4 regions of the Kitasatospora sp. NPDC034533 genome follow, and region 4 is predicted to be linked to each of the others. Evidence: riboswitches for the same ligand, from Rfam matches in the RefSeq annotation. Region 4 holds a riboswitch; each other region holds the start of a gene.
The links. Region 4 has a riboswitch for cobalamin ahead of ACZ55U_RS28425 (peptidase). Riboswitches for the same ligand answer to the same signal wherever they lie in the genome.
Positions count from the first base shown of each region.

Region 1: it holds a riboswitch for cobalamin, as region 4 does, so the genes downstream of both, ACZ55U_RS11870 (ABC transporter substrate-binding protein) here and ACZ55U_RS28425 (peptidase) in region 4, are expected to answer to the same signal.
Region 2: it holds a riboswitch for cobalamin, as region 4 does, so the genes downstream of both, ACZ55U_RS23425 (cobalamin biosynthesis protein) here and ACZ55U_RS28425 (peptidase) in region 4, are expected to answer to the same signal.
Region 3: it holds a riboswitch for cobalamin, as region 4 does, so the genes downstream of both, metE (5-methyltetrahydropteroyltriglutamate--homocysteine S-methyltransferase) here and ACZ55U_RS28425 (peptidase) in region 4, are expected to answer to the same signal.

Region 1 covers NZ_JBVITE010000012.1:116,484-120,665, reverse strand. The annotation lists gene ACZ55U_RS11880 (helix-turn-helix transcriptional regulator) at 1-107, opposite strand, end outside; gene ACZ55U_RS11875 (amidohydrolase) at 136-1,875, opposite strand; cobalamin riboswitch at 2,231-2,435, shown strand; gene ACZ55U_RS11870 (ABC transporter substrate-binding protein) at 2,498-3,511, shown strand; gene ACZ55U_RS11865 (FecCD family ABC transporter permease) at 3,508-4,182, shown strand, end outside.
Region 2 covers NZ_JBVITE010000036.1:4,419-8,600, reverse strand. The annotation lists gene ACZ55U_RS23430 (alpha/beta hydrolase family protein) at 1-967, opposite strand, end outside; cobalamin riboswitch at 1,362-1,493, shown strand; gene ACZ55U_RS23425 (cobalamin biosynthesis protein) at 1,602-2,612, shown strand; gene ACZ55U_RS23420 (cobyric acid synthase) at 2,609-4,147, shown strand.
Region 3 covers NZ_JBVITE010000103.1:1,968-6,149, forward strand. The annotation lists gene cobF (precorrin-6A synthase (deacetylating)) at 1-308, opposite strand, end outside; gene ACZ55U_RS37155 (acyl-CoA thioesterase) at 815-1,240, shown strand; cobalamin riboswitch at 1,332-1,534, shown strand; gene metE (5-methyltetrahydropteroyltriglutamate--homocysteine S-methyltransferase) at 1,708-4,023, shown strand.
Region 4 covers NZ_JBVITE010000050.1:52,583-56,764, forward strand. The annotation lists gene ACZ55U_RS28420 (flagellar hook-length control protein FliK) at 406-885, opposite strand; gene ACZ55U_RS28425 (peptidase) at 915-1,991, opposite strand; cobalamin riboswitch at 2,091-2,210, opposite strand; gene ACZ55U_RS28430 (enoyl-CoA hydratase) at 2,420-3,193, opposite strand; gene mmsB (3-hydroxyisobutyrate dehydrogenase) at 3,190-4,074, opposite strand; gene ACZ55U_RS28440 (enoyl-CoA hydratase/isomerase family protein) at 4,071-4,182, opposite strand, start outside.

The sequences.
Region 1 (4,182 bases), on a different contig from region 4:
AGGACCGTGTCGAGGCCGGTCGTGCCGGCCACCGCGCTCCGGGCGGCCTCGCGGACGCCGACGGCCGCGTCCAGGATCCGCGCCACGTTCCGCTCCGCTGCCATCATCCAAGGATGATCATGTGCCCGGAATGCGTCAAACGCGCGGGGCCTCCTCAACGCCCGGGGCCTCGTGCACGCGCGGGACCTCGTGCACGATCCGCCCGTCCATGACGGTCAGGACGACGGGCATCGCCGGGATGTCCCGGGGGTCGGCGGCGAGCAGGTCCCCGTCGAGCACGCACAGGTCCGCGGCCTTGCCCACCTCCAGCGAGCCCTTCCAGTCGTCGGCGAAGTCCTGCCAGGCCGCGTCGATCGTGTAGGTGCGCAGCGCCTCCGCCAGGCCGATGCGCTGCTCCGGGCCGCTGACCCGGCCGGCCGCCTTGGACTCGCGCAGCATCATGGTGGCGAGGCCCTGGCGCCAGTCGGGGTGGGTGACGGGCGCGTCGGAGCCGCTGGCGACCCGCACGCCGGCGTCGATGGCGTCGCGGTACGGCCACGCGTACGCGGCCCGTTCGGCGCCGACGAGGTCCTCCTCCATGTCCGCGACCGTCCACTTGATGGTGGGGTTCATGTTGACGCCGAAGCCGTGCGCGGCCAGCACCTCCATGCTGTGCGCGGTGAGGAAGTCGCCATGGATGACGTAGTGGCGGGCGTCGGCGCGCGGGTGCTCGGCCACGGCCTCGGCGAAGGCGTCCACGACGGTGTCGATGGCCCGGTCTCCGGTGACGTGGACGCCCAACTGGTGCCCGGCGGCGTGGGCGAGCCGGATCATGGCGCCGATCCCGGCGGTGCGCTCGGTGTCGGTGTCGCCGCCGACGCACAGGGAGCCGCAGCCGCCGCCGACGTACGGTTCGTGCATCCAGGCGGTCTTGTTGGGGACGATGCCGTCGGCGAAGACCTTGACCCCGTGGACCGCGAGGCGGCGCGGATCGGTGTCGCCCGGTGCGCCGAGCTCCGCGAGGCCTCGGGCGAACTCCTCGGTGGTGCTCGCCATGCCGGTGGGCAGCAGCAGGACGCCGACGCGGGCGGTCAGTTCGCCGTCGGCCAGCAGGCCTCGGTAGACGTCGAGGGTCTCCGCGCCGAGAGCGCCCCGCATGATGCCCTCGCCGCCGGGGCCCAGTCCGGGCTCGGTGTAGCTGGTCACGCCGAGCCGGGCGAGGGTGGCGAGGGCCGCCCTGATCGCGTCGGTCCGCTCCTGGCGGCTGAGCGGCGGCAGCGCGTTCTGGACGAGGGCCTGGGCCCCTTCGTGGAGCAGCCCGGTGGGCTCCCCCGTCTCGTCCACGACGATGGCTCCGCCGGGCGGGGCGACGGTGCCGCGGTCGATCCCGATGAGCTCCAGGGCCTTGGAGTTGACCCAGGTGGCGTGCCCGGAGAAGGAGTACAGCACCACGGGGTGGTCCGGGCTCACCGCGTCGAGGTCGCGCCGCGAGGGCGTGCGCGACGGGTCCTGGAGGCACTCGTCGAGGTACCCGGTGTCCCAGCCGTGCCCGGTGACCCACTGCCCGGCCGGGGTCCGCCCGACCGCCTCCCGTACCGCCTCGGCCACGTCCCGCAGCGAGGACACCGCGGGGTGTCCGAGGTCGAGGGAGAGCGGCGGGGTGGACATGCCGAAGGCGCAACCGTGCAGGTGGGAGTCGTTGATACCGGGCAGCAGGGTCGCCCCCCGCAGGTCGACGACCCGGGTGCGCGGCCCGATGAGCGGTGCGACGTCGTCCCTGCGGCCGACGGCGCTGATGACCCCTCCGGTCACCGCCAGGGCCGAGGCGACGGAGAAGTCCGCGTCGACCGTGACCACCTGTCCGTCGAGAAACACCAGATCCGCGTACGTGTGCACAGGGCGACCTTTCGGGAGGCGGGCGCGCGCGGCCGTCCGCGGGCGCTCCTCCCTGGACTATGGCCGCGCCAGGGCCGCCCGCACATCGGTCGTTCCACCGATACGCGCCCGATCCGCGCCCTATCCGCGCCCGCTGCCGGCGCCCCTCGCGCGGCTCGGCCGGGGAGCCGTGGGGTCCGCCGGTTCACCGGGCCGCCGCCGCGGGGCCGGCGGCCGGTCAGTCGTCGCGGGGCTGGCGGCCGGTCAGTTGCCGCGGGACGTTCGGTTCCGAAGCGGCGCGGTGGCGGAGCCCGTCGGGGAACGACCCGGAACGATCACCCCACGACCTGGCCGGCATCCGGCCTGACCACGCCTGGTACGGTGCCATCGCCGTGGTGTTCGGGAAACCGGTCGAAGTCCGGTGCGGCCCTCGCCACTGTTGCCGCGGAGTTCCGCGGCCCTCGCTGACCGGCTTACCCAGCGGTCAGGGCCACTGGGCGGGTCGGAAGAACCGCTCGGGAAGGTCGGCCGCGGCGCGTCGATGCGGAAGCCAGGAGACCGGCCACGGCGCGACATGTTCCACGAGGGTTTTGGAGAACACGTGCCCAGCGCTCCGCCGCGCCCATTTCCGTCCATACGTTCCGTGCGTCCGGTACGCCCCACAGGTCCGGTGCGCGTCGGCCGGGCGGTCGCGACCTTCCTGTTCCTCGGCGTGCTCGGAGCCTGCACGAGCGCCCCCGCGCCCGTCGCGTCCGGTGGGACGACCGGAAGTGCCTCGCCCGTCAGCGTGGACAACTGCGGGACCACCGTGACGGTCTCCGCGCCGCCCGAGCGGCTGGTGACGCTCAACCAGGGCGCCACCGAGGTGGCCCTGGCCCTCGGCCTCCAGTCCCGCATGGCCGGTACCGCCTACCTCGACGACTCCGTCCCGGAGAAGTGGAAGGCGGCCTACGACTCCGTCCCGGTGCTCTCCAAGGACTACCCGACGAAGGAGAAGCTCCTCGCGGCCCGTCCCGACTTCCTGTACGCCTCCTACGCCAGCGCGTTCACCGACAAGGTCGCGGGCACCCGGGAGGAGCTGCGCGGACAGGGCGTCCCGTCGTACCTGTCCCCGTTCGGCTGCGCGGACAAGAGCCAGGTGCCGCCGACGACCTGGCAGGCGGCGTGGGGCGAACTGAACGACGTCGCCGAGGTCTTCGGCGTCCAGGAGCGGGCCGCCTCGATCCGGCGGGAGCAGGAGCAGCAGCTGGACCAGCTCAAGGCGGCGGCCGCGGGCAAGGACCTGAAGGTCCTGTGGTACGACTCGGACACCAAGGCGCCGTTCGTCGGGGCCGGCCGTGGCGGACCGCAGCTCGTGCTCGACGCCGTGGGCGCCCGCAACGTCTTCGCGGACCTGCCCGGTGGCTGGCAGAACGTGAGCTGGGAGAAGGTCGTCGCGGCGGACCCGGACGCCATCGTGGTCGCGGACGCCGGCTGGGACACGGCCCAGTCCAAGATCGACTACCTGGAGAACGACCCGGTGCTGAGCAAGCTCACCGCCGTGCGGCGCAAGGCGTTCGTGGTGGTGCCGTTCTCGGAGTCGACACCCGGCGTGCTGCTCGCCGACGGCGCCGCCCGAGTGTCCGAGGGGCTGGGCCGACTGCACCCGGCTTCATGACCACCGCACCCCGCCCCGTCGCGCGGCCCGCCGGTCCGGGCCGCGCGGCGGCGGCCCTGGCCGTCGGTGCGGCCCTGCTGCTGGCCACCGTGCTCCTCGGCCTGGCCGTGGGCTCGCAGCACGAGTCGGTCCGGACGGTGCTCGATGTCGTGGTGCGCCGCCTCGGGCTGGGCGATCCGCCGGTGACGCTGCTGGACGACCAGATCGTCTGGCAGTTGCGGCTGCCCCGGGTTCTGGGGGCGGCCGCCACCGGCGCCGGCCTCGCGGTCTGCGGCGCGGTGTTGCAGACGCTGACCGGCAACGACCTGGCCGATCCCTTCCTGCTCGGGATCTCGGACGGCGCCGCCGCCGGCGCGGTCACCGTGATCGTCCTCGGCGTCGGCGTGTCCGGCGCCGTCGGCACCGGCGCGGTGTCGACGGCGGCCTTCGCCGGCGCCCTGCTCGCCGCGGTCGTCGTCCTGGCACTGGCCGGCGCGCGCACCCGGTCGCTGCCGACCACCCGGACGGTGCTCGCCGGCATCGCGGTCGGGCAGATGTGCGGGGCCTACACCTCGTTCGTCGTGATGGTCCTCGGGGACCGCAACGCGGCACGCGGCGTCATGGAGTGGACGCTGGGTTCGGTCGCAGGCGTACGGTGGCCCACCGCCGTCTTCCTGGTCGCGGTCGCGCTG
Region 2 (4,182 bases), on a different contig from region 4:
TGCGGAAGGGTGCGATCCGGTCCTCGGGACTGTGCAGCAGCAGGGTGGGGACGCGCAGGTCGGTGCCGTCGGCGATGCGTCCGAAGTCGGCGAGGTCGACGCCGGTGCGCCCTTCGGCCGCGAGGGCGCCGAGTTCGGCGGCGACGCCCCGGAAACCGGCCCGGGCGGCGTCCCGGCGGGCCGAGGCCGGGAGGTCGAGCACCGGCGAGTCGAGGACCAGGCCCCGGATCGCCTGCGACCAGGCCGAGCGGGCCGCCGTCTGGAGGACCATGGTCGCCCCGAGGGACCAGCCGTAGAGGATCACCTTGCCCGCACCGCTGTCCAGCGCCAGCCGCACCGCCGACTCGACGTCGCGCCACTCGGTCTCGCCGAAGTGGCTCAGTCCGTCCGGGGAGGCGGGGGCGCCGCGGTCGCCGCGGTAGGTGACGGAGAGGACGGGCAGGCCGAGCCGGTGGAGGAGGGGGAGCACCGGGAGGGTCTGCCCGCGGTCGGCTTCCGGGCCGTGCACCAGGATCACCCAGGTGCCGCGCTTGCCGTCGAGCCGCCAGGCGGGCAGGGCACCGAGCTCGCCGTCGGCGGCGGTCTCGGTGAAGGCGAGGCCGAGCGCCTCGGTCGGGTCGCCGAGCAGGACCCGGGGCGTGAAGCGGACCTCGGTGCCGGGGGTGAGGGTGCCGCGGTCGGCGCGGACCAGCCGCCGGGTGACGCCCTGTTCGTCGCTGTGCAGGATCTCCTCGACGACCGCGTGTCCGCCGTCCCCCCACTCGACCGCCCAGCGGCCGCGGCGCAGGCTCTCCGGGCCGGGGGTGAAGGTGATCCGGCCGGGGGCCAGCTCCCGCACCAGGACCGGGCCGGACTCCCGGAGGGCGGTCACCGGACGGACCATCCGTTCGGAGGCCCGACGACCGACCACCAGCACGGCTGCCCCGACCGCGGCGGCCGCCACGACGGCGGCGGTTCCCCAACGCATCTCGCTCCCCTGTTCTTTTGCTCTGCTCTGAGGCCCACGGATCTCCGACGCCCACGGCTCTGTTGCTCGCGTGCCCACGGATCTGTCGCCCACGCACCGGACGGTGTCCGTGCACCAGTTCACCGGCGCGCCGCCCACCCGGCCACCGGACTGAGCCGTTCGGGTCACACGGGCGCCGGCCCCGCGCCGTCGAGGGTGCCGGAGGAGCCCGGAGGAGCCCGGAGGAGACGTGAGGCGGCCGGGAGACGACGGAAGGAGACGGAGACGACAGGTGTAGTGGCGGCGATCCCACAAGCCGTCAGCCGGGCCCGCGTGTGACCAACCCCTCCGTGACCTCGGTTGACTCCCGGTTCGGGCCCGTGATGGGATCCTGGGGCCAAACGGAGGCATGGAGAGGAAGCCGGTGGAAGTCCGGCGCGGTCCCGCCACTGTCACCGGGGAGCACGCTCGGAACATCGCCACGGCGGGCCGTCGAACGGCCGCTGGAAGGCTCCGGGGGTGCGTCTGACCCGGAAGCCAGGAGACTCTCGCCCCCGTCACGTCGATCCAGGGCGCGGACCCTGAGTGAGGACACGCACGCGATGCAGGCTGCCCCGCCCTGCCGGACTCCGAGCTGCCTTCCGCCGTGCGGCCGATGACCCCTCCGCCGCCGCCTCCGTCCACGCAGCGCGCGTCCACGCCGCGCCCGTCCGCCCGTGCCGCCGCCTACGCGCTCGGCGCCCTCGTGGGCTACGCCGCCGACGCCCGCTTCGGCGACCCGCGCCGCGGTCACCCGGTGGCCGCCTTCGGCAGCGCCGCGACCCGCCTGGAACGGCGGCTGTGGCGGGACGACCGGGCCGCCGGCGCCGGCTACACGGCGCTGTGCGTGGGGGCGGTCGCGGCGGGCGCGCTCGCCCTGGACCGCACCGCGGGCCGGCGCCCGCTGGGCCGGGCGGCGCTGGCGGCGGCCGCGACCTGGACGGTGCTGGGCGGCACCTCGCTGACCCGGGAGGCGCGCACCATCGGCCGCTCGCTGGCAGCGGGCGACCTCGCGGCGGCCCGGGAGCGGCTGCCGCACCTGTGCGGACGGGACCCGAGCGCCCTGGACGGGCAGCAGATCGCCCGGGCGGTGGTCGAGTCGGTGGCCGAGAACACCGCCGACGCCGTGGTGAACGCGCTGACCTGGGGCGCCCTGGCCGGCACGCCCGGCCTGCTGGCCTTCCGCGCCGTGAACACCCTGGACGCCATGGTGGGCCACCGCTCGCCGCGCCACGCCCGCTTCGGCTGGGCCTCGGCCCGGCTGGACGACCTGGCGGGCTGGCCGGGCGCCCGGCTGACGGCGCTGCTGACGGTGGCCGCCGCGCCCGCGCCCCGGACGGCCTGGCGGGTCTGGCGGCGGGACGGCTCCGCGCACCCGAGCCCGAACGCGGGCCAGGCGGAGGCGGCGTTCGCCGGCGCGGTGGGCGTCCGGCTGGGCGGGACCCTCCGGTACGGCGAGCGGGTGGAGCACCGGCCGGTCCTGGGCGAGGAGTTGCGGCCGGTGACGGTGGACGACATCGAGCGCGCCTGCGCGCTCTCCCGGCGGGTGGGCGCGCTGGCGCTGGGTACCACGGTCGCGGGGCACGTGCTGCTGCGCGCGCTCCTGGGGAAGAGGGGAAGGGCATGACGAACGCGCTGCTGGTCGCGGGGACGACCTCGGACGCGGGCAAGAGCGTGGTGACGGCCGGGATCTGCCGTTGGCTCGCCCGCCAGGGCGTGCGGGTCGCGCCGTTCAAGGCGCAGAACATGTCGCTCAACTCCTTCGTCACCGCCGACGGCGCGGAGATCGGCCGTGCCCAGGCGATGCAGGCGCAGGCCGCCCGGGTGGAGCCGGAGGCGGCGATGAACCCGGTGCTGCTCAAGCCGGGCGCGGACGGCCGCAGCCAGGTGGTGCTGCTGGGCAGGCCGGTCGCCGAGGTGGGCGCGCTGGACTACCGCGAGCGCAAGCCCGTCCTGCTGGAGCGCGCCCTGGAGTGCCTGGCCGACCTGCGCCGCCGCTTCGACGTCGTGGTCTGCGAGGGCGCGGGCTCGCCGGCCGAGATCAACCTGCGCGACCGCGACATCGCCAACATGGGTCTGGCCACCGCCGCCGCCCTGCCGGTGGTGGTGGTCGGCGACATCGACCGCGGCGGGGTGTTCGCGGCGATGTACGGGACGCTGGCGCTGCTGTCCGCCGAGGACCAGCGGCACGTGGCGGGCTGGTTCGTCAACAAGTTCCGCGGCGACGCGCGGCTGCTCGCGCCCGGGCTGGAGATGCTGCACGAGCTGACCGGACGTCCGGTGCTGGGCACCCTGCCGATGCTGCCGGGGCTCTGGCTGGACGCCGAGGACTCGCTGGACCTGTCCACCGTCGTCGACCGGACGGACGGTCGCGGGCCGCTCGGCGCCGACGTCCTGCGGGTGACGGTGGTGCGCTTCCCCCGGCTGTCCAACTTCACCGACCTGGACGCGCTCGCCCAGGAGCCCGGCGTGCTGGTGCGCTGGGCGACCAGGCCGGAGGAGCTGGCCGACGCCGACCTGGTGGTGCTGCCCGGCACCCGGGCCACCGTCGCGGACCTCGCCTGGCTGCGCGAGCGCGGCCTGGAGCCGGCCCTGAAGGCACGGGCGGCGGCCGGGCTGCCGATCCTCGGCGTCTGCGGCGGCTACCAGATGCTGGCGCGCTCGATCGTGGACGAGGTCGAGTCGAAGGCGGGCGCGGTCGAGGGGCTCGCGCTGCTGCCGACCCGGGTCCGCTTCGGCGTGGGGAAGGTGCTGGCCCGGCCGGTCGGCGAGGCGTTCGGGCAGCGCGTCGAGGGCTACGAGATCCACCACGGGGTGGTGTCGGTCGACGGCGGCGAGGGGTTCTTCTCCGACGGCGCGGGGCGGCACCTGGACGGCTGCCGGCTGGGCCCGGTGTGGGGCACCACCTGGCACGGCGCGCTGGAGAACGACGGGTTCCGGCGCGAACTCCTGCGCGAGGTGGCGGAGTCGGCCGGGCGGGCGTTCGTCCCGGCGCCGGACACCTCCTTCGCCGCCGCGCGCGAGGCCCGGCTGGACCGGCTGGGCGACCTGATCGAGGAGCACGCCGACACGGACGCGCTGTGGAAGCTGATCGAGGGCGGGGTGCCGGCGGCCGGATCGCTGCCGTTCGTCCCGCCCGGTACCGCCGGGAGGGACGCATGAGCCGGGTTCGGCCGCAGGGCAGGGTACGAGCGCAG
Region 3 (4,182 bases), on a different contig from region 4:
TCGTCCGGGCCGAGGTGCTCGGCGACCAGCCGCTCGACGAGGTCGGCGCGGCGGGCGCGCCAGTCGTCCACGGCGGTCGCGTACGCGGGGGCGGTGCGGTCGCGCTCCGCGTCTGGGACCTCGACCACGCGGTGCCCCGGCCGGCCGTGGTCGGCCAGCATCCGGCGGCGCAGCCGGACCAGGTCCTGCCGCTCCTTGCTCTTGTCGAGGACGAAGAAGACGTCGGTGCGGCCGAGCGCCTTGACCGCTTGCAGGGTGAGGTGGTCGGGGTCGCCCGCGCCGATGCCGATGACGAAGATGTGCCGCATGGGGGACATTCTGCCGTCCGCCCCCGCCTGCGGGCCCGGGGGTCGTGCGTGGACCGACCGAAGGGGTGGGCGGTGGCCGTGAGCTGCGCGGATGGACGTAAGCTGGCGGGGCAGCTGGTTCGCCCCGCCCGCCAGGCGGGGCGTCGTCACGAGGCAACCCGGTGGGAGTCCGGGACCGCCCCGCAGCGGCGAGCGGGAACGACCGCCGCCCTGTGCACCGGCCCGGCAACGGCAACGGCGCCGGGGCGCGGCGGCCGCTAGGGGCCCGTCCCGGTTCGGCCGGGAGGGCGTGCCCACGGGTCCGAAGACCTGCCGCTGCCCGCGTGCCGTGGTGGCCCGCGGTCCCACCACGTCCCCGGGTGCGGGCTGATGGTGCGGGTGAGTCCGTGTACGGACGACTGCCCGCTCCTCGGCGTGCCCGGGGTGTTCGACTTCACGAAGGAGGGTTCCGTGCAGCGGAACGCCGACCACGATTCCCACGGCGCCATGACGGGCGGGCCGTCGCTGTGACCAGTCCCTCCGTGCTCTCCCGCACCCCGGCCGACTCGGCCGTCACCCTCGCCCACATCATGAGCGACCACGACACCAACCTCTACGGGACGGTGCACGGCGGCGTGATGATGAAGCTGATCGACGACGCGGCGGCCGCCGCCGCGGGCCGGCACGCCGGCGTCCCCGCCGTCACCGTCTCGGTGCGGGAGATGTCGTTCCTGGCGCCCGTCAAGGCGGGGGACCTCCTCACCGTCCGCGCCCGGGTCGGCCGCGCCGGGCGCACCTCGATGGACGTGTCGGTGGTGGTGACCTCGGAGCGCTGGAACCTCGCCGGGCCCGTCACCAGGGTGGCGACGGCGCAGCTGGTCTTCGTGGCGGTCGACTCGGAGGGCAAGCCCCACCCCGTACCGGAGCTGACCCCGGAGGGCGGGGCCGAGTAGCCGATCGCGGCTCCGGTGTCCCACTATGCGGGCGCCGTTTCGAGATTTCCGCTCCGGCGGCGGCGTTCTGCCCCTAAGCTGGCGGCGCAGCTGGTTCGCCCCGTCCGCCAGGCGGGGCGTCGCAAGAGGGAACCCGGTGACGCCATTCGACTGGCCAGTCCGGGACTGCCCCGCAGCGGTGAGTGGGAACGACCGCCGTCATACGCACTGGGCCCGGGACGGGTCTGGGAAGCGACGGCCAGTAGGTGTCCGCCCTCCACGGGCGGACGTGCCCGCGAGTCCGAAGACCTGCCACTGCCCGTGCGCGACCGTTCGCGTGCGGCCATCCGGTGACCTCGTGGGCGGGTCGGCGACCATACCAGGCGGAGCCGCGCACGGGCGCGGGTTGTCCGCCCGGTCCGTCCTCCCTTCGCGTCCTCGTGCCGTCACCGGGTACTTGAGGATTCAGGCTCGCGAAGGAGAGTCCCTTGACATCTAAGTCCGCAGCCGCGGAGTCCGTGGCCACCGCGTACGGCTACCCCCGGCAGGGCCGCGACCGGGAACTGAAGAGGGCGATCGAGGGGTACTGGAAGGGCGCGGTCACGGCCGGGGCACTGCTGGCCACCGCCGCCGAACTGCGCCGGACGAACTGGGCGCAGCTCGCCGAGGCCGGAGTGGCGGAGGTGCCGACCGGCGACTTCTCCCTCTACGACCACGTGCTGGACACCACCGTGGCGCTCGGCGCGATCCCGGCGCGGCACCGGGAGGCCGTCGACGCCGACCCGCTGGACGGTTACTTCGCGATGGCGCGTGGCAACCAGGACGTCGCACCGCTGGAGATGACCAAGTGGTTCGACACCAACTACCACTACCTGGTGCCGGAGTTGGGACCGGACACGGTGTTCGTCGCGAACCCGGCCAAGGCGGTCGGCGAGCTCAGGGAGGCCCTCGCGCTCGGCCACGCCGCCCGGCCGGTGCTGCTCGGCCCGGTGACCTACCTGCTGCTGGCCAAGCCCGCCCCCGGCGTGGCGGCCGACTTCCAGCCGATCACCCTGCTGGACCGGCTGCTGCCGGTCTACGCGGAACTGCTCGCCGCACTGCAGGAGGCCGGTGCCGAGTGGACGCAGCTGGACGAGCCCGCGCTGGTGCAGGACCGCACCCCGGCCGAGCTGAACGGTGCCGCCCGCGCCTACCGTGAGCTGGGCGCCCTCACCGAGCGGCCGAAACTGCTGGTCGCGAGCTACTTCGACCGGCTCGGCGACGCCCTGCCCGTCCTCGCCAAGGCCCCGGTCGAAGGCCTGGCGCTGGACTTCACCGGACCCGCCGCCGCGAACCTGGAGGACCTCGCCGCCGTGGGCGGGCTGCCCGGCAAGCGGCTGGTGGCGGGGGTGGTCGACGGGCGCAACGTCTGGATCAACGACCTGGAGAAGTCCCTCGCGACCCTGGCCACCCTGCTGGGCCTCGCCGGCACCGTCGACGTGGCGCCGTCCTGCTCGCTGCTGCACGTGCCGATCGACGCCGCCGCCGAGCGCGACGTCGACCCGCAGATCGCGCGCTGGCTGGCCTTCGCCAGGCAGAAGGCCCGGGAGGCCGCACTGCTCGCCCGCGCCCTGCGCGAGGGCACCGGCACCGTCACGGCCGAACTCGCCGCCAACCGCGCCGACCTCGCGTCCCGCGCCAACTCCCCGATCACCCGCGACCCGGCGGTGCGCGCCCGGGCCGCCGCCGTGGGTGCCCAGGACACCCGCCGCGCCCAGCCGTACGCGCGGCGGGCCGAGGCCCAGCACGCCCGGCTCGGCCTGCCGCTGCTGCCGACCACCACCATCGGATCCTTCCCGCAGACCACCGAACTGCGCGCCGCCCGCGCCGACTTGAACGCCGGGAGGATCGACGAGGCGGCCTACCGGGAGCGGATGGAGGCCGAGGTCCGCGAGGTCATCGCCTACCAGGAGAAGACCGGCCTGGACGTCCTGGTGCACGGCGAGCCCGAACGCAACGACATGGTCCAGTACTTCGCCGAGCAGCTCACCGGCTACCTGGCCACCCGGCACGGCTGGGTGCAGTCCTACGGCACCCGCTACGTGCGCCCGCCGGTCCTCGCCGGGGACGTCTCCCGCCCGCGCCCGATGACCACCGAGTGGTTCCGCTTCGCCCAGGGCCTGACCGGCCGCCCGGTCAAGGGCATGCTGACCGGCCCGGTCACCATGCTCGCCTGGTCCTTCGTCCGCGACGACCAGCCGCTCGCCGACACCGCCCGGCAGGTGGCGCTGGCCCTGCGCGACGAGGTCACCGACCTGGAGGCGGCGGGCGCGGCCGTGATCCAGGTGGACGAGCCGGCGCTGCGCGAGACCCTCCCGCTGCGCGCCGCCGCCCGCCCGGCGTACCTGGACTGGGCCACCGAGGCCTTCCGGCTGGCCACCTCGGGCGTGCGCGCGGACACCCAGATCCACACCCACATGTGCTACGCCGAGTTCGGCGCCGTCATGACGGCGATCGACGAACTCGACGCCGACGTCATCTCCCTGGAGGCGACCCGCTCGCACATGGAGGTCGCCGGTGAGCTGGCCGAGGCCGGCTACCCGCGCGAGGTGGGCCCCGGCGTCTGGGACATCCACTCCCCGCGCGTGCCCGGCACCGAGGAGGTGGTCTCGCTGCTGCGCGCGGGCCTGGCCGCGATCCCGGCGGAGCGGCTCTGGGTCAACCCGGACTGCGGACTGAAGACCCGCGGCTGGCCGGAGACCCGGGCCTCGCTGGACAGCCTGGTCGGCGCGGCCCGGGCGCTGCGCGAGGAGCTGGCCGGCTGACGGAGGCCGGCTGACGGGAGCGGGGCGGGCGCGGCGGGATCACGGCGCGCCCGCCCCGGCGACCCGCGCTCCCGGTGGGTGGGTGACGAGGCCGGGGCGGGACGACGACCGGGCACCGCCCGTGGCCCGCCACGGAATCCCGCCATCCGCCCGCCGCGA
Region 4 (4,182 bases):
CGGCTCCCTGGTCGGTCGGCGCGGGAGGCGACGGCGCAGCCCACGGCCACCCGGATACGGGGCCGCTCGGACCGCGTCGTAGTCCGCGACGACGCAAGTGCTCCATGAACAGACCCTCGGTCCAGGCATTCCGGCTCACCCACCGTCAGGTGGGTCCACGGTTGCGGGTCAGCGCCGGAGTTCGACCGGCTTCCCCTGAATGCCGAGGGTGAAAATCGGTTCATCAGACCACGGTCGCTGACGGGTAGTCAACGGTACTCCGTGTCGATCGGATCACGGTCAGCACCGGGGTGGCCGGCTCGAACGCCCCACCCATCGGCACCGGGCGTGCCGCGGCAACCGGACTCCGGGCCGCCGGCGCCCGGCCCCTCCCGAAAGGAGCCGGGCCCCGGGGTGTTCCGGATGTCAGGGGGCCGTGATGCCCGGCTGGGCGCCGGCGCCGAAGGACCAGCCCTCGACGTCGCCCGGCGCCGGGTCGTAGCTGCCCGCGCCCAGGTTGCTGTACGACCAGGGGCCGCCGTGCTGGGCATGCCAGTACGACCAGTAGGCGCTGCCGCTCGGGTTGGTGCAGGTCGACGGCAAGGAGTTGATGGTGCAGACGAAGCCCGGGTAGCGCGGGTGGAAGGCGTACGAGAATCCGGCCCCGGTGAGCGCCGCCAGGCCGTTGGCCGGGTCGCCGAGCGCGCAGCCGGTCTGGATGCCGCCGCCGACGGCGGTGAAGTCGACCACGACGGTGACCCCGGTGGTGCCGGTGCAGGCTGCCGCCCGGGCCTGCGGGGCCTGGACGGCGGAGACGCCGAGCAGGCCGGCGGTGAGGGCCGCTGCGGCGGCGATGGAGCCGAGCGTACGGCGGGCCGGGCGGGCTGCGGTGAGGTTGTCGGTCATCGGTGAACTCCTCCTGGTCTCGGGCTCGTTCAGCGGAAGGTCGGCGCCGGGCAGGCCATCGTGGGGGCATCGGGGCGGGCGCCGGCGGCGGAGAGCGTGGCCAGCGGGGTGCCCGCAAAGCCGAGGACGGCCTGCGCCGTGGCCCGGGCACCGTTGCCCGCGTTGAAACCGGCCGCGTCGTAGGCGACGGCACCGCGCACCGCCGGGTCGGCGGAGCAGCCCTGCTGGAGCTTCACCAGTCGGTTCCAGCCCTTGAGGCCGGCAGTGAAGCGCCCGCCGGAGAGCAGCGCCTGGGTGGCCAGGCCCGTGGTGTTGGCGTTGGAGGTGGTGGCCCCGGCGGCCGCGAAGCCGCCGTCGGCGTTCTGGTGGGTGGTCAGCCAGGTGAGGCCGGCGTCCGCCTTGGCGGCACGGCCGGTGGCGGCGAGCGCCTGGACGGCGAGCGCGGTCGCGTCGGCGTCGCTCGTGCAGGTGCTCTGGCCGAAGGAGACCGGGTAACCGCCGTCCGCGCACTGGCTGTTCGCCAGGAAGTCGACGGCGGCGGCCGGGACGCCTCCGGGGGTGCGGTGCAGCGCGATCAGGGCGAGCGACTGGCCGAAGGCGTTGCTGTAGTCGCCCCACTGCGAGCGGTCGGAGAAGCGCCCCTCGGCGGTCTGGAGCGAGCGCAGCCGGGCCGGCAGGTCGACGCCGCCGAAAGAGGCCGGATTCGCGCCGCGGACCTCGGCGGCAAGCAGCAGCTTGGCCGTCGCACCCGCGTAGGCCTCGGTGGTGCCGTCGCCGAGGTAGCCGCTGATGATCTCGGGCTTCGCCAGCCAGGCGGTGGCCTTGGCCGCGGCCTCGTCCGAGCTGTGCGAGGCCGCGAAGGCCAGCACCGCGTCGGCGGTCAGGCCCTGGTCGGGGTAGGCGGTCCCGTTGAAGACGGACTCGAAGTGGTCGCCGTCGACGAGTTGGCGGGCCAGCCAGCCGCCCGCGGCGGCGTCGGGGCGGATCGTCGGCGACGAGGTGGCGGCGGCAGGTGCGGCGTGGGCGGCGGTGGCCGCCGGGAGCGCGGTGGCGACTGCGAGGGCGGGTATCGCGAGCAGACCGAGGGTACGGCGGAGCGCGGGCATGGGTGCCTTTCCGGGCCTGGACGCAGGGGCCCGGAGGACGTCGGCGACACGCCGGGCAGCCCTCGGAGCTCCGGCCCGCAGACCACGACGGGAGGAGGGGACGACACACCTCCGCCGCCGGGTACTCGGGCTCGCCGCCGGCGTGAGCAGGCGGCCTACCGTTGCGGGTCAGCGCCGGATTCGGACCGGACTTCCCCCAGCGGCGGAGTCACAACGTGACGGTCCATCATGGCGAAACGGAAAAGATCCGGTCAAGGGTTCGAGCGGCACGCCACGCTGCCCTGGCCTGTCTCGCGGCCGTATCCGACCGGCGGCCGGGCCGGGCCGGACACCGCCAGGCCGGGCCGGACACCCACCTGCTGAGCCGTTCCGGGCCCTGCGCAGCGTGCGCCGCCCCGGGACGCAGGGGCGGCGCAGCGCGTGGACGGTCAGCGGTGGGTAAAGGACGGCGGGCGCTTCTCCGCGAAGGCCGCCATGCCCTCCTTCTGGTCGGCCGTGGCGAACGTCGCGTGGAAGAGCCTGCGTTCGAAGCGGACGCCCTCGGCGAGGGTGGTCTCGAAGGCGCGGTTGACGCTCTCCTTCATCATGATCGCCGCCGGGGTGGACATCGCCGCGACCGTCTCGGCGGTGGCCAGCGCCTCGGACAGCAGCTGGTCCGCCGGGACGATCCGGGAGACCAGCCCGGCCCGCTCGGCCTCCTCGGCGCCCATCATCCGCCCGGTCAGGCACAGCTCCATGGCCTTCGCCTTGCCGACCGCCCGGGTCAGCCGCTGCGAGCCGCCGATGCCGGGGATCACCCCGAGCTTGATCTCCGGCTGCCCGAACTTCGCGGTGTCCGCCGCCAGCAGGATGTCGCACAGCATCGCCAGCTCGCAGCCACCGCCGAGCGCGTAGCCGGCGACGGCCGCGACGACCGGCTTGCGCAGGGCGGCGAAGCGGTCCCAGGCTGCGAACCAGTCGCCGAGGTAGGCGTCGACGAAGTCGAGGGACTGCATCTCCTTGATGTCGGCGCCGGCCGCGAAGGCCTTCTCCGAGCCGGTGACCACCAGCGCGCCGATCTCCGGGTCACGGTCGAACTCCGTGGCCGCCGCGACGACCTCGTTCATCAGCCGGCTGTTCAGCGCGTTGAGCGCCTTCGGGCGGTCGAGCGTGATCACCCCGACCCGGCCCTTGCGCTCGACCAGGATCGTGTCGTACGTCATGCGGTCTCCTCCCGGAGAGTGGTGATGATGGCCGAGAAGTCCAGGCCTGCGGCCTCGCCCCGGGCGAACGCGGCGAACAACTCGGCTGCCCGCCGGCCCAGTTCGACGGGTGCGGCGGAGGCGGCAGCGGCGTCGGCGGCCAGCCCGAGGTCCTTGGCCATCAGGGCCGCCGCGAACCCGGCCGCGTAGCCGCGGTTGGCCGGGCTGGTCGGAACCGGACCGGGCACCGGGCAGTTGCTGGTCAGCGCCCAGCACTGCCCGGAGGCTGCGGAGGCGACGTCGAACAGGGCCTGGTGACTGAGTCCGAGGCGCTCCCCGAGGACGAAGGCCTCGCTGACCGCGATCATGGAGACGCCGAGGATCATGTTGTTGCAGATCTTCGCGGCCTGCCCGGCACCAGTAGCCCCGCAATGGACGACCTGCTTGCCCATCGCCGCGAGCACCGGCTCGGCCTCGGCGAAGTCGGCGTCCTCGGCACCGACCATGAAGGTCAGGCTTGCCCCTTCGGCGCCGGCCACGCCTCCGGAGACGGGGGCGTCGACGGCGCGGTGCCCGGCGACCCGGGCGAGGTCGGCGGCCGCCCGGGCGTCCCCGACCGCGATGGTGGAGCAGTCGACGAACAGTGCTCCGGCTGCCGCCTCGGTCAACTCGGCGTAGACGTCGAGGACATGGCGCCCGGCCGGCAGCATGGTCAGCACCACGTCCGCCTCGCCGACGGCCTCGGCCGCCGAGCGCGCGATCGTCACTCCCTGTGCCGCGGCCTGGTCCCGGGCCGGGGCCGCGAGGTCGTAGCCGAACACCCGGTGGCCGGCCTTGACGAGGTTCGCGGCCATCGGACCGCCCATGTTGCCGAGTCCGACGAATCCGACGGTGTGGGTCACCAGCGCTCCAGGGGTGTGGTGGCGGCGAGGCCGAGTTCGCGCTCGCCGAGCGGGGCGAAGTAGCGGGCCACGGCGGCGGGTTCGACGGCGTCCAGCGTCGACGGGCTC